3 regions of the Nocardiopsis moroccensis genome follow, and region 2 is predicted to be linked to each of the others. Evidence: riboswitches for the same ligand, from Rfam matches in the RefSeq annotation. Region 2 holds a riboswitch; each other region holds the start of a gene.
The links. A riboswitch is a leader RNA that binds a small molecule or an ion and turns the genes downstream of it on or off. The one in region 2 is predicted to bind thiamine pyrophosphate.
Positions count from the first base shown of each region.

Region 1 (10,103 bases), 2.4 Mb from region 2:
TTGGCCCCGTCGCCCGCGGTCCCCACCACCCGCAGGCCCGCCTCGGTCAGGTCGCGGGCCACCGCCTCGCGCCACATGGGGTGGTCGTCCACCACCAGGACCCGGATGTCGTCGCCGTTCATGCCGCCGACGATAGCGTCGCCGCCCGAACCCGCACCAGAGCGGGCCGGGTCAGTCCTCGTCCTCGTCCTCGTCGAAGTCGCCCAGGTCGATCCCGCCGGGGGTGGCGGTGATCGTGATCGTGGTGTCCTTGGGCGCGGTGCCGGTGTGCGACTGGTGCACGACCTCCCGGCCGCCCAGGATGCGTTCGACCTCCACCTTGAACCCGGCGTCCTTCAGTGCCTTGCGGGCGTCCTTGACGGACTCGCCGGTCACGTCCGGGATCTCGATCTCGGGCGGTCCGCTGGAGACGGTCAGGGTGACGGTGGCCCCGGGCCCGAGGTTGGTGCCGGTGTCGGGGGACTGGGTGATCACCTTGCCCTCGTCGATGCTCTCGCTCGCCTCCTCGACGACCTCGACCGTCAGGCCCAGGTCGGTCAGGATCCTCTCGGCCTCCTCCAGCTCCTCGCCGGCCAGGCCCGGAACGGGGATGCCGCTGGAGAAGGTGACCGTCACCGTCTCCTCCCGGTCGGCCTCGGCCCCCGCCTCGGGCACGGTGGCCATCACCTCACCCTGCTCGTGGTCCGGGGAGTCCTGCTCCTCCTGGACGATGTTGTCCGGCTCGAAGCCGAGGTCCTCCAGCTCCTTGAGCGCGTTGGCGACGTCCTCGCCCACCAGTTCGGGCATGGTCACCGACTGCGGCCCCTTGGACAGGAACACGGACACCTCGTCGCCGGGGGAGAGCCGCTCACCGACCTCCGGCTCGGTGCCGCTGACCTCTCCCGCCGCCACCTCGTCGCTGTAGACGTTCTCCTCGGACAGGTCGAAGACCAGGCCCGCCCCGCGGATCTGTTCGCTGGCGGCCTCGGGGCTCATCCCCACCACGTCGGGGACGGGCTCGAACCGGCCGATGAGGAACCACCACCCCGCCACGCCCACGACCAGGGCCAGGGTGGCCGCGCCGACCACCATGAGGAGGTTGCGCGAGGACCGCGGACGTTCCCGATCGGGGTAGTCGTCATCGTCGTCGTAGTCATCGCCACCCAGGTCGACACCGTTCATGTCGACGACCATGGTCGCGTTCTCGGTACCCGGACCGGCGCCCCCGGCGATCAGCTGGGGCGCGGTCATGGTGGCCGCCGCGGGCGCCGGGGCGGCCACCGGGGGCATGCGCCCCGGGGACTCCGCAGGGGTCTCGGGGAGGGTCCCCAGGACCTCCAGTACCTTCGCCAGGTACTGGCCCGCGTTGCTCGGCCGGTACCTGGGGTCGCGCTCGGTCGCCTTGGTGACCAGGGCGTCCACCGCGGGCGGCAGCCCGGGCAGGAAGTGTGAGGGGCGGGGGACGTCCTCGTTCACGTGCTGGTAGGCGATCGCGATCGGGGTCTCGCCGGTGTGCGGCTGGCCGCCGGTGAGCAGTTCGTAGAGCATGATGCCCGCGGCGTAGACGTCGCTGCGGGCGTCGGCCACGCCCCGCTCGATCTGCTCGGGCGCCAGGTAGGCGGCCGTGCCCATCAGAGTTCCGGTGCGGGTCAGCCCCTGGTTGGACTGCTCCACGGCGCGGGCCAGCCCGAAGTCGGCCACCTTCACCCGGCCGTCCTTGCTGATCAGGACGTTCTCGGGTTTGACGTCGCGGTGCACCATGCCCGCCTGGTGGGCTGCCCCCAGCGCGGCCAGCGCCGAGGCCGTCACGTTCAGGGCGTCCCGGGGGGCCAGCCGGCCGCGCGCCTTGAGCAGGTCGCGCAGGGTCTGGCCGGGGACGTACTCCATGGCCAGGAACACGTGTCCCTGGTCCTCACCCTGGTCGAAGACCTGCACGACGTTGGGATGGGAGAGCTTGGCGACCGAGTGGGCCTCGTTGATGAAGCGCTGGACGAAGGAGGGGTCCTGGGCCAGGGAGGGGTGCATCACCTTCAGGGCCAGACGTCGGTCCAGGCGAAGGTCGTGGGCGACGTAGACCGTCGCCATACCGCCACCGGCGATCCTTGACTCGACGAAGTAGCGACGGTCCAGCGTCGCGCCTACAAGCGGGTCGGAAGTCGTCATGTCCACGGCGGAGTTGTGTCCTTGCTGCGGGGAGCGCGGGCGGTCGCGGCCGGTGGCGCGTACCCGACACCTGGTGTCGAACCGACACGATAGCGGAAGCCGGCGCCAGGTCTTGCCCCGCGGTTCACGGTCGCGGTGCCCCCGTACCCACCGGTGTGGCGGCCGACGCGGGGTCGGTGCGGGGCGTTCGCGCCTGGGTGGTCTGTCGGTGTGGGCACCGCCGAGCGGCCCGCACACCCCTCCCACGGTAAGGGACGTCGGCAAACCCGCCGCGATGCCGCGCCGGCCCGCGATCCGCCCGGCTCCCGCCGTGGCGCGGGAGCCCCCGCTCCGGTTCAGACCACGTCGGGGCTGGACGCTCGGGCATGCCGGCGGACCGGGATGCGCCCGGCCAGCCTGGCACCGCGGCCCGCCCGGACGGCGTCGCGCATCGCCGTGGCCATGCGTACCGGGTCCTGGGCGCGGGTCACGGCCGTGGCCAACAGCACCGCGTCGCATCCCAGCTCCATCGCCAGGGCGGCGTCGCTGGCGGTTCCGATCCCCGCGTCCACGATCACCGGGACGTCGGCCTGCTCGACGATCAGTTCCAGGTTGTGCGGGTTGCGGATGCCCAGTCCCGAACCGATCGGCGCGGCCAGTGGCATGACGGCCGCGCAGCCCAGCTGTTCCAGGCGGCGCGCCAGCACGGGGTCGTCGTTGGTGTAGGGCAGGACCGTGAAACCGTCGTCGACGAGCGTCTCGGCGGCGTCCAGCAGCTCCACGGGGTCGGGGAGCAGGGTGTGTTCGTCGGCGATCACCTCCAGCTTCACCCAGTCGGTGTCCAGGGCCTCGCGGCCGAGCCGGGCGGTGCGCACGGCGTCGGCGGCGGTGAAGCACCCGGCGGTGTTGGGCAGGGGCCGGATCCCGTTGCGCTTCAGCACGTCCCACACCGACCCCTGGGTGCCGGGGGCGACCCGGCGCATGGCCACGGTGGTCAACTCGGTTCCCGAGGCCAGGAGGGCCTCCTCCAGGACCTCCAGTGAGGGGGCTCCGCCGGTCCCGGTGATCAGGCGGGACCCGAAGGAGGTGCCCGCGATGACGAGGGGGTCGCCGAAGGCGCGGTCCGGGGTCCGCCCGGACGGGGCGGCCCCGGAGGGGCCCGTTCGGGGTGTGGTCGTCTCGGACATGGTTCAGCCTCCCTGTACGGCGGTGAGTACGTCCACGCGGTCTCCCGCGGACAGCGCGGTGTCCGCCCACGCGGAGCGCCGCACCACCTCGTCGTTGACCGCCACCGCGATCCCGCCGGGGATCTCGCCGTCCCCGGACGACGTGAGGTCGCGTACGACCGCCGCCACCGTGTCGGCCGCGCTCTCGCGGCTCCGGCCGTTGATGATCAGTTCCACTGCTCTTCTCCCTGCTGTTCCCGCGCGGTCCCTTCCGCGCGCTCCCGGAACGTGTCGTCGGCACCGCCGGGTCCGGGCGGTCCCTGCCCGGCGGTGAACCGGTCGGCGGCGAACCGGCGCGCGTACGCGGGCAGCGCGCCCCGGGTGAGGGCCTCGGCCACGGCGTCGCCGGTCGCGGGGGCCAGCAGCACCCCGTGCCGGAAGTGTCCGGCGGCCAGGTGCAGGCCGGGGACCCGCGTGGGCCCGAGGAGGGGTTCGTTGTCGGGGGAACCGGGGCGCAGCCCGACACAGGTCTCGGTGACCTCCAGTTCGCTCACCCCGGGGACGAGTTCGCGCGCGTCCCGCAGGACCTGCCAGAGTCCGCCGACGGTGAGAGCGGTGTCGTGGCCCAGTTCCTCCTGGGTCGCGCCCACGACGACCTCGCCCCCTTCCCTGGGCACGAGGTAGACCGGGAAGCCCCTGACCAGACCGCGCACGGTGCGGTTGACCAGAGGGGGTTCGCCGGCGGGGACCCGGGCGCGCAGCAGTTGTCCCTTGACGGGTCGCAGCGGGGGCACCACGGGTTCGGGTACCCGGACGCGGTCACCCCAGCACCCCGCCGCCAGGACGGCCTGGTCGGCCGGCAGGACGGAGCCGTCGGTCAGGCGCACGCCCAGACGGGCACCGGCGGGGCCGGGGGAGGTGATCTCCTCGGCGTGCCCGCGGACCTCGCGCACCCCTTCCCGCTCACCGGCCAGGGCAAGGGCCAGGAGCAGCCTGCGGGGGTCCACGGAGTGGTCCTCGGGGGCCAGCACCCCGCCGCGCACACCCGGGGCGAGCGCGGGTTCGAGGCGGCGGCACTCGCGGCTGGTCAGCCGTTCGGTCGGTACGCCCAGGCGCCCGTGCAGCTCGTGCAGGCGGGTGAGGACGGCGAGGTCGTCGCGGTCGAAGGCGACCAGGAGCGTTCCCGTACGCCGGTGGCCGACGTCCACACCGCTCGCCGCCTGGAGCTCGGTGACGAAGTCGGCGTACAGGCCCGCCGAGCGCACGCCGAACTCCATCAGCTCCTCCTCGCCGAACACCGCCTCGGTGGCGGGGGTGAGCATGCCCGCGGCGACGGTCGAGGCGGCGCGGGCGGAGGAGGGTTCGGTGACGGGGTCGGGTTCGACGAGGGTGACGGACAGGCCGCGCTGGGCTGCCCGCCAGGCGGTGACCCGGCCGATGACGCCGCCGCCGACCACGACCGCAGTATTGGTAGGACGAATCTTCTCGTGAGGGGGAGCGTCGAAGGTACGCACGGCGCCGTGTTCCACTCCCTTCGCCGGCATGACCCGGATCAGGTTCGTGCGGTCGGAGGCGGTGAGCCTCCCTCTCAGCCGGGTCCACCCGGCTCCCGCGGGACGTGTCTGTTCGACCCCATCCTAGGGCAGGGCGTCCAGCGCCGGCAGTGGCGGGGATCTCCGGACGGGGGCCGCCCCGCCCGGACGGATGGTCCCCGGGGGCCGGTCGGGTGTGGCAGATTGGTGGGGTGACACAAAGCGACCGTGAAATCGACGAACTCGTCGGCGACTGGCTGACCCTGCGTGAGGCAGCCGTGCCGTTGGGTGTGAGCCCCAACCGGATCAAGACGCTCATCCGCGAGAACCGCCTGATGGGCGTGGTCCGCGGTGGCGAGCTCTCCATCCCCGCCGCCTTCCTGGACGGCGAGGACCTCGTCAAGGGGCTGCCGGGCACCATCGTGCTGCTCACCGACGCGGGTTTCTCCACCGAGGAGGCCCTGCGCTGGCTGTTCACCCCGGACGAGAGCCTTCCGGGCACCCCGATCCAGGCCATGCGGGAGAACCGGGGCACCGAGGTCCGCCGTCGGGCCCAGGGGATGGCCTTCTAGTTCCGGGCGCGGCCCGCCGGGCACGCCGTCCCGGTCGCGCCCTTGGGCCGCCGGGGCGTCAGGGCCTAGTGTGGTCGGTGTGAGGACCAGCCACGGAACCAGCCTGCGCAAGCGCCTGGACGCATCCCTTCTGTACCTGTGCACCGACGCCCGGACCGGGCGCGGCGATCTCGCGGAGTTCGCGGACGCCGCCCTGGCAGGGGGTGTGGACATCATCCAGCTCCGGGACAAGGACCTGGAGGCGCGCCAGGAAATGGCGGCGCTCGAGGTCCTGCGGGAGGCGTGCGAGCGCCACGGGGCGCTGCTCGCCGTCAACGACCGGGCCGACATCGCCCGGGCGGTGCGCGCCGACGTCCTGCACCTGGGCCAGCGTGACCTGCCGGTGCCCATGGCCCGCGACATCATCGGTGCCGACCCGATCATCGGCCGCTCCAACAACGACGCCGAGGCCGCCGAGCTCTCCGCGGAGGAGCCCGGGAGCGACTACTTCTGCGTGGGGCCGACCTGGGCGACGCCCACCAAACCGGGGCGTGCGGCCGCCGGTCTGGAACTGGTGGAGCGGGCCGCGGCACTGGGCACCGACCGGCCGTGGTTCGCGATCGGTGGTATCGACCTCGGCAACATCGACCAGGTGCTGGGCGCCGGGGCCACCCGGGTGGTCGTGGTGCGCGCCATCACCGAGGCGGAGGACCCCCGCGCGGCAGCCGGCGCGCTGAAGGCACGGCTGGCCGCTCGCGCCGACAACACCTGACCGCCGCCCGACCGCTTGACCAGGAGTGCAGGGGCGGTGCCCGTCAGGGCACCAGGAGCGCCTTGCCCAGGACCCTGCGGCCCTCCAACGCGCCGTGCGCCTCGGCGGCACGCTCCAACGGCAGGGTCAGCCCCACGTGCGGTCGGATCCGACCGGCCCGGGCCTCTTCCAGGATCAGCCTGGTCAGGTCCCGCTTGCCTGTTCCGTCCGCCGGTTCGAGGTCGAACAGGCCCAGGGCGGTGATCCCGCGGCGTCCGGCCTCCGCGTCGTCGACCTCGGCGAACTCACCGCTGGGCGTTCCGTAGCTCACGAAGCGGCCGCCGTCGGCGGTGGCGGCGAACGCGGCGGTGCCCAGGGCGCCGCCCGCACCGTCGACCACCACGTCCGCCCCGCCTCCGGTGATCTTTCCGACCCGCTCCAACCAGTCGGGTTCGGAGTAGTCCACGACCTCCTCGGCGCCGAGCTCGCGGGCCAGGGCCAGTTTCTGGGGGCCCTTGGCAGCACCGATCACCCGCGCCCCCGCCAGGCGTGCCAGCTGGACGGTCAGGCTGCCGGCTCCGCCGGTGGCGGCCAGCACCAGTACCCAGGAGTCCGGGGTGAACCGGGCCGCCCGCTCCAGGAGCAGGGCGGTGGCACCGTCGGTCATCAGTGCGAGCGCCTCGTGGGCGCCCACGCCCTCGGGCACCCTGATGAGCGAGTCCTGACGCAGCACCGCCCGCTCGGCGTAGCCGTTGACCGGTACGGACGCCTCCTCGTCCCCGTTCGGCGGGCCCGTCTCACCGACGACATCCGTGCCCAGCCACGCCGGGTCCGTCTCCGGGCCGGTCTCGACGACCCTGCCCGACACGCCTCCTCCGGGCACGTAGGGCGGGGCCACCGGGAAGTGGTCCGTGCCCCGGCCCGATCGGATGAGGGTGTCCAGGTACATCACGTTGGCGCCGGTCACCTCCACCAGGACCTGGCCGGGTCCCGGCCTCGGGTCGGGGACCTCCCGGGCCACCAGGACCTCGGGTCCGCCGAACTCGTCCACCCGTACTGCGCGCATCTGCACCACACTCCTTCTCGGCGGGATCGTTCCCGCTGCCCACAGTCTTCTTCCTCAACTAATGTTGAGGTCAACTGGTGGCTCCGGAAAGAACGAAACCGCCGAGCACGGGGCACGGCGGTGGCGGAGAAGGGCGCGGTCAGACCGCGACGTGGGAGAGGGCGCTCGGGTGGCGGCGCAGAAAGCCCTCCATGGACTGCGCCGGATGCCCGGTCAGGTCCGGGACGGTGGTCGAGACCACGTCCATCTCCCCGGCGGCGATCGCCGTGTACGAGGAGGCCCAGCCCTCGATCTCCCACTCGGCGGCCCCGCTCCGGCGGCGCGACTCCAGCGCCTCCTCCCAGGTCTGGGGCACGTATCGGATGTTGCGGCCGGTCAGTCGGCTCAGCTTGGCCACGGTGGCGCCCACCGACAGGGCCTCCGGGCCGGTCACGTCGTAGGTCACCCCCTCGGAGGCGGCCACCACCACGGGGTCGGTCAGTACGGCCGTGGCCACGTCCGCCACGTCGTCACGGGAGACCCACGCGGCCCTGCCGTCCCCGGCCGGTCCGCGCACCACACCCTCGTCGTCCACCCAGCCGGGCAGCAGGTCCAGGTACAGGCTGGGTCTGAGGAACGTGTGCGACACACCGGTCGACCGGATATGGGCCTCGGTGTAGAAGTGCGTACGGGCGAACGTGAACGTGGAGGCGGGGCCCGCGCCGAGGAACGACAGGTACACGATCCGGGACACCCCGGCCCGCACCGCCCCGTCCACCGCGCTCAGGTGCGTACGCACCCGGTCCTCGGACTCGGTCGCCGAGACCAGGAAGAGCGTGTCCACGCCGCGGCAGGCCCGCTCGAAGTCCGCGGTGTCCTCGTAGGCCGCCATCGCCGCGCTGCTCCCCGGGTACTCGGGTGCCCGGTTGATGTCACGCACGATGAGACGCTGCACCAAGCCGAGCCTCGCGATCCGGGCGGCCACACGCCCGCCCAGCGCACCCGTGGCCCCGGTCACCCCTATGGTGTGGTTTGTCATGTGATCGTCGCCCATGGAAACCCATCCTGGGGCATGAGCGGCTGCCCAGCGCTCATCGGCACGCCCCTTTTTGCGCCCGCCGGTCAGGGAGTGGTGCGCTCTTGGTGATCACCCGCCGGACCGCCCCCGGAGGACGGGCCGACCGCTCCGGCCGGGCGCCGGTAGGACAGCCTGCGCAACAGCGCCTCGGCCGGTCCGCGCCGTCCCGCGCGCTCCATCGCGTGGGCAGCCGCCACCGTCACCAGCCACACCCCGGTCGCGTACAGGAACATCGTCCACGAGGACATGTGCGCGGCCAGCCCCAGCCCCCAGGCGGCCAGAAGCGGGGCGCACAGCACCGATTGGGCCAGATAGGAGCTGAGGGAGCGCTTGCCGGTGGCGCTCAGTGCGGTCACGACGACCCCCGGGGCCCGGCCGCGTCCCTGGATCCGGTGTGCGACCAGGGCGATCAGCGCGACGTAGCCGACCCCGCAGAACAGGCCGGTCAGCATGTGCGGCATGGTCAGCATCTGCCCCTGGGTCGGAGACAGTTCCCAGGCACCGGTCTGGGCCAGCGCCAGGGGGAGGCCGCCGAGCCAGCCGACGGTGATGCCCACGACCGCGGCCCAGCGCAGGAGGACGAGGTGGCGCCCCGGCTCCTCCAGAACCCGGCGGCGTGCCGCCCAGTAGCCGAACAGGATCGCGGCGGGCACGGCCAGGCCCAGCAACCCCTGGCCGACACTGACCAGGGGCCAGAACGCCACGCGCTCCAGTGCGGCGGCGAGGGGGGACGCGTCACCGATGTTGGCGGCCGAGGCGCTCAGGTCGAAACCACCCTGGCCGCCCGTGCCGGCCTCGTCGACGAACGGTAGGGCCAGCAGGCTGAACGCGGCCAGCAGCGTGATCAGGGCGGTCAGCACCGCACCCCACACGAGCAGTGTCACGTCCCTGCGCCGGAAGAACAACCATCCCAGGAGCAGCCCGGCCAGACCGTAGGCGCCGAGCACGTCGCCCATCCAGAGCAGGAGGGCGTGGAAGAAACCGAAGACGATCAGCCACAGGTTGCGGCGGCGCAGCAGTGCGTTGACCTCCTTGACGGGCGTGCCCGCCGCCTCCTGGCGCGCGGCCAGCTGCACCATGCCGTAGCCGAACAGGAAGGCGAACATCGGGTAGCTGCGCATGTCCACGGCCATGACCGTGAAGAACTGCGCCGCCGTGTCCAGGACGCCCTCAGGATCCGGGTGCATGGTGGCGCCGCCCCGCGGCGCGGCCCACAGGTACCAGACCGTGTTGGCCAGGGCGATGAACAGCAGCATGAAACCGCGTGCGAGGTCCGGCGCGAGCGCCCGTTCGGACGCGCTGGTCGGTCCGAGCGCGGCGGTGTGTCTGGACATGGGAGGGCTCCGGTTCCGGGATCTGTCTCGGGCTCCGATTCAAACCGGAACCGGACAGCGGGCACAACCGGAAAAAGCCTGAGAAATCCCTCGAATCCTCAGGGTTTTCCCCTGGGGCCTCCGGGAACCGAGGCCCTCGGGGCGACGGATCAGTGCGAGCGCCGGGTCGCGGCCACGACCAGCTCGCCCAGCGGTCCGCGGGCGGACTCGTCCAGCTCAGGGCTCTCCAGGGCGTCGAGGGCCTGCCCGGTGTACTCGGAGATCATCGACTCGCAGGCGGCCAGGGCCCCGGAGGACTCGATCAGGCCGCACATCCACTCCACTGATTCCACCGCCAGGTCGGGGGCGCCCAACAGGTTCCGGAAGCGTTCGGCGTCGGCGGAACCGGACCGGGCCAGGGTCTCGGCCACGACCAGGGTGCGCTTGCCCTCGCGCAGGTCGTCCCCGGCGGGCTTGCCCGTGGTGGACGGGTCGCCGAACACCCCGAGCACGTCGTCGCGCAGTTGGAAGGCGATCCCCAGGGGG
Region 1 covers NZ_CP199747.1:2,709,415-2,719,517, reverse strand. Annotated here, with positions in the region: gene ACUKCB_RS12060 (response regulator) at 1-122, opposite strand, end outside; gene pknB (Stk1 family PASTA domain-containing Ser/Thr kinase) at 172-2,148, opposite strand; gene ACUKCB_RS12050 (thiazole synthase) at 2,478-3,308, opposite strand; gene thiS (sulfur carrier protein ThiS) at 3,312-3,524, opposite strand; gene thiO (glycine oxidase ThiO) at 3,515-4,831, opposite strand; TPP riboswitch at 4,800-4,910, opposite strand; gene ACUKCB_RS12035 (Rv2175c family DNA-binding protein) at 5,032-5,391, shown strand; gene thiE (thiamine phosphate synthase) at 5,471-6,142, shown strand; gene ACUKCB_RS12025 (zinc-binding dehydrogenase) at 6,186-7,187, opposite strand; gene ACUKCB_RS12020 (SDR family oxidoreductase) at 7,327-8,220, opposite strand; gene ACUKCB_RS12015 (DUF418 domain-containing protein) at 8,289-9,578, opposite strand; gene ACUKCB_RS12010 (polyprenyl synthetase family protein) at 9,728-10,103, opposite strand, start outside.
Region 1: it holds a riboswitch for thiamine pyrophosphate, as region 2 does, so the genes downstream of both, thiO (glycine oxidase ThiO) here and thiD (bifunctional hydroxymethylpyrimidine kinase/phosphomethylpyrimidine kinase) in region 2, are expected to answer to the same signal.

Region 2 (10,103 bases):
AGGCGCAGAGCCGCGAAAGACCGTTCGGCCATGTCGATCCGGGGAGGTTGTTCTCCTGGGCGGGGGCCACGGCGAGCTGGCCGGGCCGCACCGACCCGGGAGGCAGCCGGGGCCTCGACGACTACTTCACACGGGACTTCACACACAACGTCGGTGCCGAGATCATGGGCCGCAACAAGTTCGGCCCCCAGCGCGGCCCCTGGAAGGACCACGAGTGGCTCGGCTGGTGGGGTGACGAGCCCCCGTTCCACACGCCGGTCTTCGTCATGACCCACCACGATCGCCCGTCGTTCACGCTCTCCGACACCACGTTCCACTTCGTCGGCGGCGACCCGGCCGCCGTCCTCGAGCAGGCACGGGATGCGGCGCGGGGCAAGGACGTCCGGCTCGGCGGCGGGGTCACCACCATCCGGCAGTTCCTCGACGCCGACCTCGTCGACACCCTGCACGTGGCGGTCTCACCGGTGAAGCTCGGATCCGGGCTGCGGCTCTGGGAGTCACCCGACGAACTGCTCGACCGCTTCCACCTGGAGGTCGTGCCCAGCCCGAGCGGTGTGGCGCACCACCTCTTCTGGCGGAGGTGACACGCGGGGTCGGCACGGGGCCCGCCCGGATCGGATCCGGGCGGGCCCCGCAGTCTCAGCTATCCCCTGCGTCCCGTACGTTCCCTTCGTACGGTGGTACGCGCTACCGCTTCTCGGCCTTCAGTTCGGCGATGACCTCGGCGAAGCGGTCCAGCCCCCAGTTGAGGTCCTCCTCGCTGACGACCAGCGGCGGGGACATCCGCACGGTCGAACCGTGGGTGTCCTTGACCAGCACCCCGTGCTCGGCGAGGCGCCTGCACAACTCCTTGCCCGAGGCCAGTTCGGGGTCGACGTCCACACCGGCCCACAGGCCGATACTGCGTGCCGACACCACTCCGTCACCGACGAACCCGTCCAACCTGCGGCGGAGCACCTCACCCAGTTTCCGGGCGTTCTCCAGGTAGGGGCCCTCGGTCAGCATCCGGACGACCGTGCTGCCCACCGCCCCGGCGAGCGGGTTGCCGCCGAAGGTACTGCCGTGCTGGCCGGGCTGGATGACACCGAGGACGTCCTCGTCGGCCACCATCGCCGACACCGGAAGGATGCCGCCGCCCAGCGCCTTGCCGAACAGGTAGGCGTCCGGAACGACACCTGTGTGCTCACAGGCCCGGATGGTGCCCGTGCGGCCCAGGCCCGACTGCACCTCGTCGGCGATGAACAGCACCTGGTTGTCGTCGCAGATCTCCCGGACCCGGGGCAGGTAGTCCTCGGGCGGCACGATCACGCCGGCCTCGCCCTGGACCGGTTCGATGAGCACCGCCACCGTGGTGTGGTCGACGGCCTCCTCGATGGCCTTCGCGTCCCCGTAGGCCACCGAGCGGAACCCCGGAGTGTAGGGACCGAAGCCGGTCTTCGCCTCGGGGTCCGAGGAGAAGGAGATGATCGTGGTGGTGCGCCCGTGGAAGTTGGCGCCCGCCACGACGATGGTCGCCTGGTTCTCCGGAACGCCCTTGACCTCGTAGCCCCACTTTCGGGCCACCTTGATGCCGGTCTCCACCGCCTCGGCGCCGGTGTTCATCGGCAGGACCTTCTGCTTGTCGACCATGTCGGCGAGGGCGCTCACCCAGGGGCCGAACCGGTCGTTGTAGAAGGCCCGGCTGGTCAGTGTCACCCGGTCGAGCTGGGCGTGCGCGGTCGCCAAAAGGTCGGGGTTGTGGTGGCCGAAGTTCATGGCCGAGTACCCGGCCAGGCAGTCGAGGTACCGCTTTCCCTCCACGTCGGTCACCCAGGCGCCACGGCCTTCGGCGATCACGACGGGCAGGGGTGAGTAGTTGTGTGCGGACCTCGCCTGGGCGAGTTCGATGTGGTCCGCGCTGGAGAGTCCCTGTCCGCCGGAGTTTCCGACGGAGTCCTGCTGTCCCAGGTTCTGGGTGGTCATCTAGCCGCTCCGATCACCATTGACCGATGTCAGACAGTAGATACCCACCGTGGAGCCCGGTAGAGCCCCGGCGGCGGGATCCCCAAGAGTTGAGCAGATGATCCGGTGAGCACACAAGGGGTGGCGCATCTCACCGTTCTACGGCCGGGCCCGAAACCTGCGCGCCTCGTGAGCCCGCACCCGCCCTGAGCGGGGGCTGCCCGGCCCTGCCTTCGGAAAGGGTGACGGGGGACGGTTACGCAGGTGACGCGGTCCACAGCCCCCACCGCGATCGGGCCGTCCGCCGAGGGGTACGTTCGCTCCTACCAGTCACAGCCGCCTCGAGTGTCCTCACCGGGGACGGCCGCCCGCGATCGTCAGGGAGGTCACCAGACGTGCCCCATCACGCGTCCCCGGACAGCCCCTTCTCCCTCTCCGGCCTCATGGCCGCGGTGGCCGACGCCGTTCCGGACCGGATCGCCCTGGTCGCCGGGCCCCGGCGGCTTACCTACCGAGCCCTGGACGAGCGTTCCACACGCCTGGCGCGGCACCTGGTCGCGGCCGGGGTACGCCCCGGCGAGAACGTGGCGATCCTGTCCTTCAACCGGGCGGAGTGGGTCGAGTCGTTCCTGGGCGTGCTGCGCGCGGGCGCGGTTCCGGTGAACGTGAACTACCGGTACGTGGCGGGCGAGCTGCGGCACGTGCTCTCGGACTCGCACGCGGTCGCCCTGATCGCCGAGGACTCCCTGGCCGCGACGGTGACGGCGATCCTGCCCGACCTCCCCCGACTCCGGCACGTGCTGCTGTTGGAAGACGGCTCGGTGCGTGACGCGTCGTTGGCGGGCGTGGACTACGAGGAGGCGCTCGCCGCCCAGGAGAGCTCCGCCGGCCAGAGCACGGGCGACACCGACAGCACCGGCATCGTGGGCGGCTCCGGCGACACCGACGGCGCCGGCGGTCCGGGCGCAGCGCCACTCCCGGCGACCAGCGGCGAGGACCACTACCTGCTCTACACCGGCGGCACCACCGGCTACCCCAAGGGGGTGCTGTGGCGCCAGGCGGACATCTTCCGTGCCGCCGTGGAGCGGCGCTCCCCGGGCACCCCGCGTGCCCGGACCCCGAAGGACGTGGCCGACCGCGCCGCCCGCTGCTTCCCGCAGCGGATGCTGGTGCTGGGCCCGCTGATGCACGCGGCCGGCCAGTGGAACGCGTTGAGCATGCTGCTGTGCGGCAAGCGCGTGGTGCTGTCCACGGACCGCAGCTTCTGCCCGGACCGGGTGCTGGAGCTGGCCCACCGGGAGGGTGTGCACACCGTGCAGCTGGTGGGTGACGCGATGGCCCGTCCGCTGGCCAGGCACCTGCTGACCGAACCCTCCCTGTGCCCCGACCTCACCTCGGTGCGTTCCGGCGGCACTCCGCTGACGCCTGCTGTGCGCGGGCTGTGGCGGGCGTGGCGCGAGGACGTCGCCCTGGCCGACGCCTACGGGGGATCGGAGACGGGCGTGTGCGGTTCGGCGACCGCCCCCGACGCGGAGGAGACCGTCACCTCTCCGGACCGGCGCAGTTTCACCATGGGCGGCAGCATCGCGGTGCTCGACGGGTCGCTGCGCCCGCTGGCCCCGGGTTCGGCCGAGGTCGGCCGCATCGCGCGAACCGGCCGGATCCCGCTGGGCTACTACAACGATCCGATCGCCACCGCCCGCACCTTCCCCACGGACGGGCAGGGGCGGCGCTGGGCTCTGTCGGGCGACTACGGCACCCGGGCCGCGGACGGTTCGATCGTGCTGCTGGGGCGGGGCAGCGTCGTCATCAACACCGCGGGGGAGAAGGTCTACCCCGAGGAGGTGGAGGCCGTGCTGAAGGCACACCCGTCGGTGGACGACGTGATCGTGGTGCCCGCACCGGACGAGACGCTCGGCCAGCGGGTGACGGCGCTGGTGTCGCTGGCCCCCGGGGCCTCCCTGCACGAGGACGCGCTGCGTGCGCACTGCCGGGTCCGGCTGGCCGGGTTCAAGGTGCCCCGGACCGTGCACTTCGTGGACCGGGTGCGGCGCACCGCCGTGGGCAAGCAGGACTACCGGTGGGCCGCGTCGGTGGCAGGCGAGGGGACCGCGGCGCTCACCCTGTGATCCCACGGCGCCCGCTCCGGGCGCCGATGCCCTCACCCCGTGTTCCGGTGCCTCTGCCGGCGAAGCCCCGTCTCCTCCTTCCCTGACGGGCTCCGCTTTTCGGCCTCGGAGGCGACGCATACAACCCCAGCCGAAACCTCGCTTTTCTGGGTGGACGAGCGCCTGTTCCTCCTCCGGTCACCGCTAGACTTGGCGCTGCCCGGCCCTGGGCCCGACGGCTCCCCTCCCCCATCACGCGGCCCGGGCCGTCAAAACTCGGCGCGGATCCGGACATCGGGCCCAGAAGCGGTTACCAGACGGGTCCGCGCGGACCAGCACCCCTTTGACCCCCGCCGGTCTACCGTGGAAACGGGACCGGCGGCCCCATCAGGACGGAGGACGGCGCCCCTCCCGGGAGTCCCCGGGCACGCGCCCGACAACATGGCCAAGTCAGTAGGCTCCTACATCTTCAACGCGGTGCGCGGCGGGGCCGTGGGCACCTCAGAGGCGCTGCCCGGTATCAGCGGCGGCACGGTCGCCCTGATCGTCGGCCTCTACGACCAGCTGATCGGCGGCGCCGGCCACATGGTCAGCGGGATCAAGCGCTACCTCACCGACGTCCCGCGCGGTCGCGGCAAGGACCGGGCCAGGGCGCAGTTCCGCCAGGTGGAATGGTCCGTCCTGGTTCCCGCGCTGATCGGGATGGCGGTGGCCCTGGTCCTGGCGCTGCTACTCATCGCCCCGCTGGTCGAGGAGTACACCCAGTACGCCTACGCCATCTTCTTCGGGCTCGTGCTGGCCTGCCTGTGGATCCCCTACACCGGCGCCGGCCGCAGCTGGCGGGCGGGCCATTACCTGATCGCCCTGGCCTTCGCCGCCCTCACCTTCTTCCTGACCGGCCTTCCGGGCGCCAACCTGCCCACACACCCGGTGGTGGTCTTCCTCGTCGCCTCGGTCGCGATCTGCGCGCTGGTCCTGCCGGGCCTGTCCGGTTCCTTCATCCTGCTGACCGTCGGCCTGTACGGGCCGACCAAGGACGCGGTGGGGAACCTCGACTTCGTCTACCTGGGCACCTTCGCCCTCGGCATGATCACGGGTCTGGCGGTCTTCGTGAAGGTCCTCCAGTACCTACTGGAGAACTTCCACCACATGACCCTGGTGGTCCTGACCGGTTTGATGGCGGGTTCCCTGCGCGCCCTGTGGCCCTGGCAGAACGAGGAGCGGGAGATCCTCCCCGCCACCGAAATCCCGGTGACCGTCACCCTCATGGTGCTCGGCTTCGCCGTCATCGTCGGGGCCATCGTCTGGGAACGCCGCAAGCGGGAGCGGTTGGAGGCCACCCAGCGCCGACCGGACGTCACCGTCCACTGACCGGAGCCGCCGGTCCGGGGCCGAGGCGCGTCAACGCCTCCCGGGACCTCGGTTAGAGTCGGAACCACCACAAACACATACGGATGCCGGGGCCGCGAGGCCCCGGCGGCGCGGGGTGCCGGAGACAGACCTGCCGGCTGAGAGCACACCCGTCGAACCTGCCCTAGTTAGTACTAGCGAAGGAACGCCCATGAGCGCGTACAACGTCGTGTCCATCGCCGGAAGCGACCCCAGCGGGGGCGCCGGCATCCAGGCCGACCTGAAGTCGTTCTCCGCCCACGGGGTCTACGGGATGACCGTGGTGACGGCGTTGACCGCCCAGTCCACACGCGGGGTCACCGGGGTGCACGGTGTCCCCGCGTCGTTCGTCACCGACCAGATGGACACCCTGTTCTCCGACGCGACCGTGCACGCGGTCAAGGTGGGGATGCTGTCGACCTCCGAAGTCACCGAGGCGGTCGCGGCGGCCGTGGACCGGTACGACCTGCCGAACGTGGTGGTGGATCCGGTGATGGTGGCCAAGAGCGGTGACCGGCTGTTGGAGAGCTCGGCGATCGAGGCGCTGCGCAGCGAACTGCTGCCACGCGCCGACCTGATCACCCCGAACCTGCCTGAGGCCGCCGACCTGCTCGGCGAAGCCGAGGCCACCGACCTCAAGCAGATGCGCGACCAGGCCGAGCGCCTGCTGGAGCTGGGCCCGCGCCACGTCCTGATCAAGGGCGGGCACCTTCCGGGGGAGGAGAGCGTGGACCTGCTGGTCGACGGGGTGACGGAGCCGGTGGAGTTCCGCGCCGGGCGGGTGGACACCCGCAACACCCACGGCACCGGCTGCACCCTGTCGTCCTCGATCGCCGCCCTCCTCCCGCAGCGCCCGGACACGGTGACCGCCGTGGCCGACGCCAAGGAGTACCTGACCCGGGCCCTGGTCCGTGCCGGGGAGATCGACGCCGGCGGCGGCCAGGGCCCCGTGCACCATTTCCACCTTTGGTGGTAGCAGACACTGCCACCTCTGGTGGTAGCAAGCACAGCCACCTCTGGTGGTAGCAGGCACAGCCGTCCCCGGTGGTGGCAGGACAACCGTCCCTGAATCGCCCCTGGTACCAGGAAGCACAGCCCCCTTGCCGGGGAGAGACGAAGGGGGACCGGCCGCAGCGGCCGGTCCCCCTCCTGTCAGCCCGCCGAGTGCGCGGGAACGGGTGCGCTTCTCCGAGCGCGCGAACGCCCCTAGCCGCGCACGTCGTCCATGACGGCGTCCGGGTTACGCCAGTCGGGGTGTCCGAAGAACTTCTTGGTCTCCGCGACGATGACCGGCGACAGGAGCAGCAGGCCGACCAGGTTGGGCAGGGCCATCAGGCCGTTGGCGATGTCGCTGAACAGCCAGACCGAGTCGAGGCTGGCCACCGCCCCGACGAAGATGATCACGATGAACACCAGACGGTAGGGCAGGACGAGCCCGCGGCCGCCCAGGAACTCCACGCAGCGCTCTCCGTAGTAGGCCCAGCCGAGCAGGGTGCTGAAGGCGAACACCGCCACCGCGAGCGCCACGACGTAGGCACCGGCGGAACCGAACGCCGGGCTGATGGTCCCCAGGCCCTCGGTCAGCGCCTGCGAGGTGAGCAGGGAACCGTCCTCGGGGTTCTCCACCTCCCACACACCGGTGGTGATGATGACCAGGCAGGTCATGCTGACCACGATGATGGTGTCGATGAAGGTCTGGGTCATGGAGACCATGGCCTGGCGGACCGGCTGGGTGGTCTTGGCCGCGGCGGCCGCGATGCCGCCGGTGCCCAGGCCGGACTCGTTGGAGAAGATGCCGCGGGCGAAGCCCATCTGGATGGCGAGCATGACACCGGCCCCGACGAAACCGCCGGTGGCGGAGGTCCCGGTGAAGGCGCTGACGACGACCAGCTGCAGCGCGGGCAGGATCGCGGCCCAGTTGACGATGAGCACGAGGAGGCAGATGCCGACGTAGCCGACGATCATGACCGGCACCAGTGCGGAGGTGACCCGCCCGATGCTCTTGATCCCGCCGAGGATGACGGCTCCGGCGAGCAGCATCAGGACCAGGCCGATGATCCACGGCTCCACGCCGGTGACGCTGTTCACCTGCTGGGCGACGGTGTTGGCCTGGGTACCGTTGCCGATACCGAAGGCGGCGATGGCGCCGAAGACCGCGAAGGCGACGCCGAGGAAGGTCCCCAGACCGCCCTTGATGCCGTGCTTCAGGTAGTACATCGGTCCACCGCTCTGTTCGCCCTTGGCGTCGGTGCGGCGGAACTTCACCCCCAGGAGGGCTTCGCTGTACTTGGTGGCCATCCCGAAGATGCCGATGATCCACATCCAGAACAGCGCGCCCGGGCCGCCGATGCCGATGGCCAGAGCCGCGCCGGCGATGTTGCCGACACCGACGGTGGCGGCGAGAGCGGTGCTCAGCGCCTGGTAGTGCGAGATGTCGCCCTCGACGGAGGCGTCCTCCTTGCGCCGGACCAGGGCCAGCCAGAGCGCGTGTGGCAGCTTGAACAGCTGGAGGAGGCGCAGACGGATGGTGAGGTAGACACCGACACCCAGCAGCAGCGGAATGAGGACGAAGGGTCCCCAGATGATGCCGCTGACGATGTCAGCCATCTCAAGGAGTTGGTCCACGGGGGATCTCCCTTTCGGTGAGTGTGTGGGGCCGAGGAAGCCAGAGGTGGAACGGGGGACCAGCGCCCTCGGGATCGCGCTGGCACCGGTGTGCGCTGCAGCGATATCGGCAAAGAATGGCACCGACGCGTAACGAACGAATCACGTGTGGTCCACATGCGCGTTGCGTCGCCCCAGCGCCTGTTTCGGTGTGCCCTGGTTCGGTCAGTTCTCCCGTTCTTCGCCCTGCTCCTCGCCCTGGGCGAGTGCGAGCCTGCTGAGCGCGGCGGCAGCGGCCTCCGGGTCCGCCCCCTGGCCCACGGCCACCCCGAGCAGGTAGGTCGTGAGCGGTGCCGCGGGCCGGGCCACGGAGTGGGCTGCGTCGCGCGCGAGGTCGAGAACGCGGTCGACGTCGGTCTTCCGGAGGGGGTCGGTCCCGGTGAGGTCCAGCTCAGCTCGGACCAGCTCGGACCATTCCACGAGGGTCACCGCGCGACTCCTTAGTGCACTCATCTTGTTACTTTTGGTGATCATAGCGAGTTCCGGGTCACCAGCTGGTCAGTTGACCGTGCGGACGGCGTCACCAGCTGATCCACCAACCCGTGTCGGGCCTTCGGACACGGTTCTCCCGCCCGGCGGTCCCGGTTCACCCTCCGACCCTAGCGTCGAAAGAAGCGACACCTCGGCGTTGGGAGCCCCCGCATGTCCCCCACACCCCTGCCCACCGTCCACCGTCCGCCGCTACGCGTGGCGATCGTGGCCGAGTCCTTCCTGCCACAGGTCAACGGAGTCACCAACTCCGTGTGCCGGATCGCCGAACACCTCGCCGCCGAAGGGCACCAGGCCCTCGTGCTGGCCCCCGGACACGGGCCCGCCTCGTACGCGGGCTTCCCCGTCCTGCGGATGCCCGCCCTCCCCCTGCCCGTCTACCGTGACTTTCCGGTCGGCCTGCCCTCCCGTAGGACGATGACCGCCGCGATTCGGGCCTTCGCACCCGACGTACTCCACCTGGCCTCCCCCGCACTGTTCGGCGCGACCGCCGTGGACGTGGCCCGAAGGTGGGCGCTGCCGACCGTGGCGGCCTTCCAGACCGACCTGCCCGGGTTCGCCGGACGTTACGGCCTGCCCGGCTCCGATGCCCTGTGGTCCCTGCTGCGCCGGACGCACTCCGCTGTGGACCGCACCCTGGTCCCCTCCTCCGCCACGATGGAGGCCCTCTCGGCCCGGGGGTTCCCCCGGCTGAACCTGTGGCGGCGCGGTGTGGACACCGTGCGGTTCTCCCCCGACCACCGCTCCGAGGAGCTGCGCCGACGCCTGGCGCCGAACGGGGAGGCGATCGTGGGGTACGTCGGCCGCCTGTCCCGGGACAAACGCGTGGACCTGCTGGCCCACCTGGCCAGGCTCCGCGGCGTCCGTCTGGTGGTGGTCGGCGACGGCCCCGAACGGGCCCGGCTGCGCCGCCTGCTGCCCGACGCCGTTTTCACCGGCCAGCGCACCGGTCGGGATCTGTCGCGGTTGTACGCGGCCATGGACGTGTTCGTGCACACGGGAGCGGACGAGACCTTCTGCCAGACCGTCCAGGAGGCGCTGGCCTCCGGTGTGCCGGTGGTGGCCCCAGCGGCAGGCGGCCCGCTGGACCTGGTCCTACCCGAGCGCAACGGGTTGCTGTACGCGCCGGACTCGGTCCGGGAGCTGCGGGTGGCGGTGGGCCGACTGGTGCACAACCGCCAGGTACGGGCGCGGATGGCTGCCGGAGCCCGGCCGTCGGTGGCGCACCGGACCTGGGCGTCGGTCAACACGGAGCTGGTGGGCCACTACCGGGCGGTGATCGCGCCCAGCCACGAGCTGGCCGCCCGACGGGCACACGAGGCGCACACGCCCTGACCCGGGCAGGCCCGGGCACAGATCGGGTTCGGGCCGGGTTCGGACCCGTGCCGGGCTCGGTCCCGTGCGGAACACGAAGTCGCAGAAGCACCGACCGGGAACGCACCGGAAAAGGTAACGGGACCCTCCCTGGGAGAGATAGGGAGGGTCCCGTCGTCTGTGCCCGCCTCGCCCCCT
Region 2 covers NZ_CP199747.1:282,351-292,453, reverse strand. Annotated here, with positions in the region: gene ACUKCB_RS01180 (dihydrofolate reductase family protein) at 1-584, shown strand, start outside; gene rocD (ornithine--oxo-acid transaminase) at 688-1,962, opposite strand; gene ACUKCB_RS01170 (acyl-CoA synthetase) at 2,337-4,070, shown strand; gene ACUKCB_RS01165 (DUF368 domain-containing protein) at 4,491-5,420, shown strand; TPP riboswitch at 5,522-5,622, shown strand; gene thiD (bifunctional hydroxymethylpyrimidine kinase/phosphomethylpyrimidine kinase) at 5,611-6,414, shown strand; gene ACUKCB_RS01155 (alanine/glycine:cation symporter family protein) at 6,645-8,063, opposite strand; gene ACUKCB_RS01150 (DUF6457 domain-containing protein) at 8,268-8,531, opposite strand; gene ACUKCB_RS01145 (glycosyltransferase family 4 protein) at 8,745-9,926, shown strand.

Region 3 (10,103 bases), 420 kb from region 2:
AGGTTCTCGACGACGGTGAAGTCGTCGGAGCCCACGCCGCGGCCACCGGAGACCACGATGGCGGCCTCGGTGAGCTCGGGGCGCGCGCCCTTCTCCTGGACGACGCGCTCGACGACCTTGGCACCCTTGGCGGCGTCGGAGATGTCGACCGAGACGGCCTCCTCGGCGGCGGCGCCGGCGGCGGCCTCCGGGACGACCGAGTTCGGGCGGACCGCGACGATCGGCACACCGGTCCGCACGCGGGCGTGGGTGACGGTGGCGCCACCGAAGATGCTGTGCTCGGTGACGAGCTCAGCGGTGACGTCGACGACGTCGGTGAGCACACCGGAGCCCAGCTTCACGGCGGTACGGCCGGCGACCTCCTTGTTCTCGGCGGTGGCCGAGACGAGGATGGCGGCTGCACCCTTGTCCTGGGCGAGCTTGGTGAGCAGCTCGGCCTTGGGGGCGACGACGTAGTCGTTCACCTCCGCCGGAGCCACGTAGACCTTCTCGGCGCCGAACTCGGCCAGCGTGGCCTTGCCCGACTCCGCACCTTCGCCGACCCACACCGCGGCGGGCTCGCCGATGCGGCGCGCAGCGGTCAGCAGCTCGGTGGTGACCTTCTTGACCTGTCCGTCGACGTGGTCGACGAGGACGAGGACCTCAGCCATAATCCTTGAACCTTCCTGAGTCTCTCGCCTGACCTACACGAACTTCTTCTCGGCGAGGAAGTCGGCAGCCTTGGCGCCACCGTCGCCCTCGTCCTTGACGATCGTGCCCGCGGCGCGCGGCGGCGCGGCGGCGAAGTCAACGGTCTCGGTGGTGGCGTTGGCCAGACCGACCTTGCCGGTGTCGATGCCCGCGTCGGCCGCGGACTTCTTGTCGACCGGCTTCTTCTTCGCCTGCATGATCAGCTTGAAGGACGGGTAACGGGGCTCGTTGATCTTCTCCATGACGGAGACGACCGCCGGGAGCTGAGCCTCGACCACGTCGTAGCCGTAGTCGGTCTGACGCTGGATCTTGATGGCGCTGCCGTCGATGTCGACCTTGCCGGCCAGCGTGAGCTGGGGCAGGCCGAGGTACTCGGCGAGCGCGGCACCGACGACACCGGTACGGGCGTCGGTGGACTCCGAGCCGAGGACGACCAGGTCGAACTCGATGGTGCCCAGGGCCTGCGCGAGCGCGTAGGCGGTCTGGATCGCGTCGGAGCCGTGCAGCGCCTCGTCGTTGACGAAGACGGCCTTGTCGGCACCCATGGACAGGGCCTTGCGGATCGAGTCCGTGGCCTGGTCCGGTCCCATCGTCAGGATGGTGACCTCGCCGCCGTGCTTCTCCTTGAGCAGGAGAGCCTCTTCGATCGCGTACTCGTCGAGCTCGTTGATGACGCCGTCGGACGCTGCGCGGTCCAGCGTCTTGTCATCGGCGTTGAGCTTCCGTTCGGTCGCCGTGTCCGGGACCTGCTTGACCAAAACGACAATATTCATGGCCGGTGGCCGACCTCCCTGCACTCCCATATCCGCCGTCAGGCGGGTGGGCGCTGGCGCGCCCCGTTACTGCCAACAATGCCGAATGCCGTTCGGTCATCCGACGGCGGGTCCGGTGTACACGTCTACACCCGCCCCGCCAGTGCTCATAACACAGATGTTACTCGCTAGTAGCTTGAAGGCCAACCCGTGACCCCAAGTTCGACTTAGGAAACCCTAACCAAGTTGCCCGCGACGGTCGTCGCCGGGCCGCGGGTACTGCGCCCACCAGCGTCGACGGACCGGGAACGCGGGGCCCCTGCCCCCACCTTAGTGACCGGTTCCACGCCCTTGGCGGGCGCACCACCGCCAACGGCCGAGGCGCCCCCTCCCGGTGGGAGTGGGAGCGCCCCTGATCGCCTCGCGCCCCGGCCGGGGCCGGATCTCGCCCGCTAGTCGCTGAACCAGTCGGACGGGCCACTGAGCGAGCCCATCGTCCAGATCGGCGCCGCCGTGAGGCCGGTCGACAGGACGAGCATGGTGAACAGGATGATCGCGATCACCACACCCGCGTACACGTACAGGTTGCTGAACCGGATCCGCTCCACCAGCCAGACCGCCTGGTGACGAGTCTCACGCCCGCTCGGCATGATGTAGCTCAGCAGGATCATCACGAACACCGCGAAGGCGCCCGTGTAGTTGGCCCCTTCGCCCGGCATGTCCATGATCCTCGCGTAGACCATCCCGATCAGGATGCCGCCCAGCAGGTAGATCAGACCGAACCCGACCGTGCGCACCGCCATGCGGCCGAAGGCCCACGGAAAACTGAGCGCCACCACCATGCTGTCGGAGTTGCGCGGCCCCCGGGTCTGGAGGCGCCGAGCGTGCTCGGACTTGACCACGTCCAGCGCGCCCAGCCCCGCGATGACCACGATCCCCAGGAAGATACCGATCCACGGGAACCACAGGGCCACCCCGGCCAGCATGACCATGACGGGAACGAGCACCAGCGGGTGCATCCGCCAGGACTCCTCGTACTCGTCGTACTCGTCGTCGTAGTCCTCGTCGCCGCCACGGAAGTAGTCACCGAACCGGTCGCCGCCGCCGCGCCGGAAGCGCGCCAGCAGGCCGCCGCGCTCCTGGTAGTCCTCCTCGTCGAACTCCTGAGTGCTGTTGGGCCTGTTGTCCCGGCCCACCGGGGTCAGGATGTCCTGGAAGGCGTTCGGGTCCAGCGGGGAGTTGAAGAACTGGGTCTGCGGGGCGTCCTGCGGCCCGCGGTGGTCGTGCTGGGGCCGGCCGGGCTCGACCGGGCCCATCATCATGGTCCCGGCCGGGTCCTCGGGGCGCGCCAGGTCGCCCGGGTCGATCCGCTGAGTGCCCTGGACGTCGTTCTGGCCGGGCTGGATCCGCATCGTGCCCTGCGGGTCGTTCAGGTCCTCCGAGGAACGCGGGGCGATCCGATCCGTACTGGGCAGGTTGTCCGACAGGTCGTCGGTGGCCTCGTCATCGGAGGCCCAACCCGAACCGGAGGCGTGTCCGACACCGGCGGAACGGGCACCGCTCAGGTCGTCGGTGGCCTCCTCGTCGGAGTTCCAACCCGAACCGGTGTTGGCGGGCCGTCCTCCGCTCAGGTCGTCGGTGGCCTCGTCGTCGGCCGTCCAACCGCCGGAGCGGGCGTGACTGGTCTGTGGCGCCGAGGGGTTGGACCAGGCGCTCACCGTGTTGGGCGGGGTCGCGGCACGCGTGTGGGAGGGGCCCCAGCCCTCGCTGGCCCGGCCCGCGAGGTAACCCGCGGCACCGCCCATCCCGGCGCCCGCCGCGCCGGCCGCGGCCGCACCGCCCGCCCCGGAGCCGCCGCCCCGGGTCCCGGGCTCGTGGACGGGCGCGGGCGCCTGCATCGTGTGGTTGCCGGTCAGGCCCGTGGCCGGGGCGCTTCCGGTGGTCTCGGTCCAGGGCAGGTCGAGGTTGAGCCGACCGGTCTCGACGACCAGCTCCGCGGCGGTGGGCCGCGCCGACATGTCCCGGGAGACCGCGCGGTTGACGAGCGGGCGCAGCGCCTCGTGCATCCCGTCCATGTCGATCTCGCCGTTGAGGATCCGGAAGAAGATGACCTCGAACGAACCCGCGCCGTAGGGCGGGCGCCCGGTCGAGGCGAAGGCCACGGTGCCGCCCCAGGCGTGCACGTCGGTGGCCGGACCCAGGTCCGTACCCTCGATGACCTCCGGGGAGAGGTAGCTGGGCGTACCGACGAACGTACCGGTCTGGGTCAGCTTGGCGCCGTCCACGGCGTGCGCGATACCGAAGTCGATGACGATCGGCTCACCGTTGGAGATGATCACGTTGCCGGGCTTGAGGTCGCGGTGGATCACGTCCACCGCGTGGATGTCCTTGATCGCCCGGGCCATGCCGGTGACGAAACGGGTCAGAGCGCGGCCGCGCAGGGGCCCGTGGTCGGTGACGGTCGCGTCCAGGGTGGGCCCCGGAATGTACTCGGTGACCACCCAGGGCAGTTCGGCCTGGGTGTCCGCGTCGATGACCTCGGCCACGTTGGGGCTCTGTACACGACGCATCGTCTCGACCTCGCGGGCGAGCCGGGCGCGGGCGATGTGGTCTCCGGCGACCTCGGGCTTGAGGACCTTCACCGCGACGAACTGGTCCGTCCGGGTGTCCTCCGCCTGGTACACCACGCCCATCCCACCGGCACCGATGCGACGACGGATCACGTAGTGGCCGATGCGCTCCGGCAGCTCTTCACCCGTGGGGAAACCTGCCGACATTGACATCGAGAACTCATCCCCTCAAAAGACCGCATACCGCCACGTCCAGCTTATCGGCCGGGGGGATGGGTCAACGTTGGCTTGTGTGGCCCCTCCGAGGGGCGCGTGTGGTCTTCCTCGGCCCCCGCCGGAGGGTGCGGACGCGGCGCGCACCACCGGGAACTCCGGGCGGACCGGCCGCCTCGGACGACCATTGACGAGTATGACGGAAAAACCACGCGGGCGGTTCCCCGCCCCATGTCCCGGTTGGCCGGATCCGGACGTCCTGCCCGGTTGGAACATTGCCGGGCGACCGGGAACCGGCCGCCCGGAGCCATCAGCGGCCGTTGAAGACGGCCTTGCCCGGTCCCTGCTCGACGAAGCTGCGCATACCGGTCTTCTGGTCCTCGGTGGCGAAGAGGCCGGAGAAGTGGAGGCGCTCGATCTCCAGGCCGGTGTCCAGGTCGGTCTCCAGTCCGCGGTCGATCGATTCCTTCGCTGCGGCCAGCGCCACGGCCGGGCCGTCGACGTACCGGGCGACCAGGGCGACGGCGGCCGAGTAGACCTCCTCGTCGGCCACGACCTCGTCCACGAGGCCGATCTCCCTGGCCTCCTCGGCGCGCACGTGACGACCGCTGAACACCAGGTCCTTGGCCCTGGCCGGGCCGACCAGGCGCGGCAGCCGCTGGGTGCCGCCCGCACCCGGGATGACGCCCAGCTGGATCTCGGGCTGACCGAGTTTGGCCTTGGTGCCCGCGACCCGGAAGTCTGCGCACAGTGCCAGTTCGCAGCCGCCGCCCAGCGCGTAGCCGCTGATCGCCGCGACCACGGGCTTGGGGATGCGGGCGACCGCCGTCAGGGCGCGCTGGAGGGCACGCGAGTACTCCAGCATCCGGGCGTGGGTGAGGTCGGCCATCTCCTTGATGTCGGCCCCGGCCACGAACGCCCGCTCACCGCCGTAGATCACCACCGCCCGCACGGAGTCGTCGGCGGACACTGCGGCTGCCGCCTCCCCGATCTCCTTGGTGACCTGGCCGTTCAGCGCGTTCAGCGCCTTGGGACGGTCAAGCCGGATGACGGCCACACCGGGGTTTTCCGGGTCGGCCTCGACTCGCACGAACTCGCCCACGTTGGACACCTTCCTCACTTCGACGTCTGTGTCAGTTTCCCACCCAACCACCGGGGTCAGGAGAACAGCAGCACCAGGGTCCCCAGCCGGGTGGACAGGGTGTAGGCGCCCACGAGCAGCAGGACGGTCCCCGCCAGCAGCAGGGTGTCGGCCGCGCGCCAGCGGCTGTGCCGCGCGTGCGTGCGCCTGCCCGTGCCGAAGGCGCGCGCGTCCATCGCCGTGGCCAGCAGGGTCCCGGTCCGGATGGAGCGCACCAGCAACGCGAACAGCCGCCCGAAGAACAGCGTGACGATCCGCACCGGATTCCGTCCGGCCTCCAGCCCGCGGGCCCGGCGGGCGAGCGTGATGGTCCGCCACTGGTCGGCGAGCAGCGGGATGAGCCGCAGCGCCGCGAGCACGCCCATGGCGGGCCGCTCGGGCACCCTGAGCTTCTGCACGAGCCCGTCGGACATCTCCGTGGGATCGCTGCTGACCGCCGCGAGCAGCCCGGGCAGGGCGATGGCCAGCAGACGCACCGCCGCGCCCACCGCCCCCTCCAGCCCGTGTTCGCCGTACAGGTAGTTGACAGCTCCGCTGCTGAGTCCCATCAGCAGGAAGGGGCCGCCCAGGACGAGCAGGGTGCGCCGATCGACGCCGCTGAACGGCACGGTCAGCAGGACCGCGAGCAGGACCACGCCGCCGGTGACCGCGTCCACGGCAGGAATCAGCCCGATCCCGATCGCCAGCGCGGCCAGCAGTTTGGCGGCCGGGTTCAGACCGGTGAGCCAGTAGCGGGCTCCCCCGCCTCCGGGCACGTCAAGGGTCAGCGTGTCCCCGCCCGTCGCGCGGGTGTGCGGTGGGGTGCTCACGAGTCCCCCTCACGCCGTGCCGGCCGCGGGTTCGCCGCAGCCGGGACCCCCAGGGGCGGGCCCACGACGGGCGGAGCCCTGTCCGGGGGCGCGGTCGGGGGCGGGACCGTTTCCCGGGGCCCCGTCGCAGGGTCGGGGACGGCACGGCCGTCGGCCACCCGCACGCGCACGTCCGTCAGACTGCGCAGGAGCAGTTCGTCGTGCGTGGCCATGGCCACGGCCCGGCCCTCGGCCCGCAGGGCGCCGAGCAGCTCCACCAGCTCCGTCCAGGTGCGGGTGTCCTGGCCGAAGGTCGGCTCGTCCAGGGCCAGTACGTCGGGTGCGTGCGAGGGGCCCGAACTGAGCGCGGTGGCCACCGAGAGCCGCCGCTTCTCCCCGCCGGAGAGCGTGTACGGGTGCGCGTCGGCCAGGCCGCTGAGCCGCAGCCGTTCCATCAGCTCACCGACCCAGCGTTCCGTCCCGGCCTCGTCCAGCCCCGCGCGCAGCGGGGCGAAGCGCAGCTCGTCGCGGACGGTGCCGGTGACGAACTGGTCCTCGGCGTGCTGGAAGACCGTGCCCACGTGCCGGGCCAGGCGCCGTGCGGGCCAGCGCACGAGCGGACGCCGGTCGGCCTCGGCCAGCGGTCCGCGCGGCAGCACCCGGCCCCGGTGCGGCTTGGACAGTCCGGCCAGCATGGTGAGCAGCGTGGACTTGCCCGCGCCGTTGGGGCCGGTCAGGGCGGTCGCCGTTCCGGCCGCCAGGGTGAGGTCCACCCCGTCGAGCACCGTCCGCCGGGGTGCGGCCCGCACGCCCACCTGGAAGGGGGTGCGCGCGGCGACGCCGACGGTCTCGACCAGGGCCGGCCCGCCGGGCGCAGGCGGGACCTCGGGCACCGGTTCGTTCCCGGGGATCCACACGCCCTGTCGGGCCAGGGACCGTCCGTGCTCCGCGAACACCCTCCTCGGCGCCCCGTCGGCGATCACTCCGCCGCCCGGCTCGACCACCACGACCCGCTCCACCAGGTCCACGACGTCGGCGACCCGGTGTTCGACCAGCACGAGAGTGGCCTCGGTCTCGGTGAGCAGGCGGGCCAGCAGCGCGCGTACCAGTTCGGCCCCGGCGGGGTCGAGGTTGGCGGTGGGCTCGTCCAACAGCAGCAGGCGCGGACGCATCGCCAGCGCCCCCGCGATGACCAGGCGCTGCTTCTCACCGCCGGACAGGGCCCCGGTGGAGTGCCGGAGTCCGTAGGGGAAACCGACCTCGGCCATGGACCGCTCCACCCGGGGCCAGATCAGCTCCGGGTCCACACCCAGGTTCTCCAGGCCGAACGCGACGTCGTCACCGGCTCGGGCCATCACCAACTGGGTCTCGGGGTCCTGGCTGACCAGCCCGACGCCTCCCCTGCCCCGGTCGGCCGGGCGGCCGTTCACGAGCAGCGATCCCTCCTGGTCGCCGCTGATGGCGCCGTCCTGGCCGGTGAGCCCGGCCAGGGAGTGCAGCAGGGTGGACTTACCCGCCCCGGAGGCGCCCAGCAGCAGTACGCGTTCACCGGGTTCGATGGTCAGGTCCACGCCCCGCAGCGCGTGGGTGGCACGACCCGAGTGCTTCCAGCCCCACCCGGAGAGTTCCACGCGCGCGCCGCGGGCGTTCGGTCCGGCCACGGGTCAGCCCTTGGCCGACGGGAAGGGCGCCAGGGCACCGGAGCGGGCCAGCGCCGTGGTGAGCAGACGCGCACCCACACCCGCGATGACCGCCGCGCTGATCACCACGATCACCCCGTAGGTCACCTGGTAGTGGAGCGGCCAGGTGACGTTGTAGGCGATGTTGTCGCGGATGGCCGGGGAGACACCCGCGACCGCGGCCGCGAGCACGGCCACGCCCATGTTCCACCGCCGGTAGGCGAAGGCCAGGAAGACCAGTTCGGGCAGCAGCCCCTGGAGGGTGCCGTCGAGGATGACCATGATCCCCCACTGGGTGCCCAACACCGCCGAGACCGAGGCGGCCGCGACCGAGGTGAGCAGGGCCGCGCCCGGCTTGCGGATGATCAGGCCGCCGAGCACGCCGGAGATCAGCCACATGCCGTAGACGACGGCCTGCCCGGGCGGGAAGGCGACGAACAGCGGCGTGGTGACCGACCAGACGATGTTCCACAGCCAGAAGACGACGCCGACGGCGACGCCGATCACGGCGGCCACGACGATGTCGACGGTGCGCCAGCTCCGGAACCTCTCGCGGATCTGACGGACGAAGCCCGTCCGCTCGGTGCCGGTTCCGGGGTCGGATTCGGTACTCATTCTGGTGATGTCCCTTCGTCGGGGGTGACGAGGGCCCATGTGGCTAAGAGCGCCACACCGGCGTACCCGGGTACGCGCACGGTGGCGAGTTCCTATGACTTCCTTCGCTGGCATGACCCAGATCAGGTGTGTAAGGGTCTGCGGCTCGGTGCCGCACTCTCAGCGCTCACGCGCTCCCCTGTCGGATTGGCTCCATTATGGGGCAACAAGGAGAGCTGTGGGATGTTTCCACCCCACAGCCCTCACTGTGACCGTTTGGAGGTTCCGCCCAGTGACGGCCCCGTTCCCGTTCCCGGCACGGGATCCGGTCCGGGTGTGGAACCCCGTTCCAGGCCTCGGATTCCGGCCTAGGCGTCGGAGTCGTCCTCCTTCTCCTTGGGTGGTTCGGCCTTCGGGTCGCCGAAGGCGCCCGGCGAACCGGCGAAGCTCTCCGCGGGCAGCGAGCCGGTGGCGCCGCGCATGCTCTCCTGCCAGATCGGACCGGGCAGGGTGCCGCCGTAGACGATGCCGTAGTAGCGGCCGCCGATGGTCACGCCCTGGAGCGGGTGCTTCTCACCGCCGCGCACGTCGCCGACGGCCACCGTCGAGGCGAGGTTCGGGGTGTACCCGGCGAACCAGGCGTAGGCGGCGCTGTCCGTGGTGCCGGTCTTGCCCGCGACCGGACGGCCCAGGCCCAGACCGTTGGCGGTACCGCCGTTGAAGGTCTGCTGGAGCAGGTGGTTGACGCCGTCTGCGGTCCGCTTCTTGATCACCTGCTCGCACTCGGAGCTGGCCTTGGTCTCCTCGCCCGTCTCGTCGTCGGTCACCGAGCGCACCGGGCGGGGCTCGCAGTACTCGCCACGGGCCGCGAAGGTCGCGTACGCGGCGGCCATGGTCAGCGGGGAGACCTCCTGGTCGCCGAGGGTGAACGAGCTCCACACCCCGAGTTCACCGCCGTCGGCGCGGTGCACGCCGAGTTTCTTCGCCATCTTCGCGGTGTCGCACAGGCCCACCCGCTTCTGGAGCTGGGCGAAGTAGGTGTTCACCGACCCCTTGGTCCCGCTGATCATGTTGTGGCTGCCCCCGTCGCTCTCACCGGCGTTGCGCACGCTCCACGAGGACATCGTGCCGCCCTCGCAGTTGGTCATGCCGCTGATCGACATGCTCTTGGGCGCGGAGAAGCTGGTGCCGTACCCCAGGCCCTCGTCCAGCGCGGCGGCCAGCGTGAAGGGCTTGAAGGTCGACCCGGCCTGGTATCCGGTGGAGCCGCCGTCGGCCTGGTCGACCGCGAGGTTGATCGAGGTCGTGCCGACCTGGTCGTCGTCGAACCCGTGGCGGAGGTTCTGGGCCAGACCGCGCACCCGGCCGGAACCGGGTTCGACGAAGGCCTGGGCGGCGAACTTGGTGGAGTCATCGTGCGGGACCCGCTTGTCGATGGCGGCCTGCGCAGCGTCCTGCGCGGCGGCGTCGAGCGTGGTCCGCACGGTGAACCCGCCCCGGCTGATGAGCTGTTCGCGTTCGGCCGCGCTCTCGCCGAGCAGGTCCGACTCCTTCAGCCAGCGCATGGTGTAGTCGCAGAAGAACGGGTAGTCGCTCTCCGAGCAGCTGCCCGCCCGCGGGGTGGGGTCCAGTCCCAGGTCGCTCTCCTTGTACCCGGCGGCCTCCTCGGCTCCCAG
Region 3 covers NZ_CP199747.1:6,040,101-6,050,203, reverse strand. Annotated here, with positions in the region: gene ACUKCB_RS26745 (electron transfer flavoprotein subunit alpha/FixB family protein) at 1-650, opposite strand, end outside; gene ACUKCB_RS26740 (electron transfer flavoprotein subunit beta/FixA family protein) at 684-1,463, opposite strand; gene ACUKCB_RS26735 (protein kinase domain-containing protein) at 1,895-4,225, opposite strand; gene ACUKCB_RS26730 (enoyl-CoA hydratase/isomerase family protein) at 4,536-5,345, opposite strand; gene ACUKCB_RS26725 (energy-coupling factor transporter transmembrane component T family protein) at 5,384-6,175, opposite strand; gene ACUKCB_RS26720 (ABC transporter ATP-binding protein) at 6,172-7,815, opposite strand; gene ACUKCB_RS26715 (ECF transporter S component) at 7,819-8,448, opposite strand; TPP riboswitch at 8,531-8,638, opposite strand; gene ACUKCB_RS26710 (transglycosylase domain-containing protein) at 8,796-10,103, opposite strand, start outside.
Region 3: it holds a riboswitch for thiamine pyrophosphate, as region 2 does, so the genes downstream of both, ACUKCB_RS26715 (ECF transporter S component) here and thiD (bifunctional hydroxymethylpyrimidine kinase/phosphomethylpyrimidine kinase) in region 2, are expected to answer to the same signal.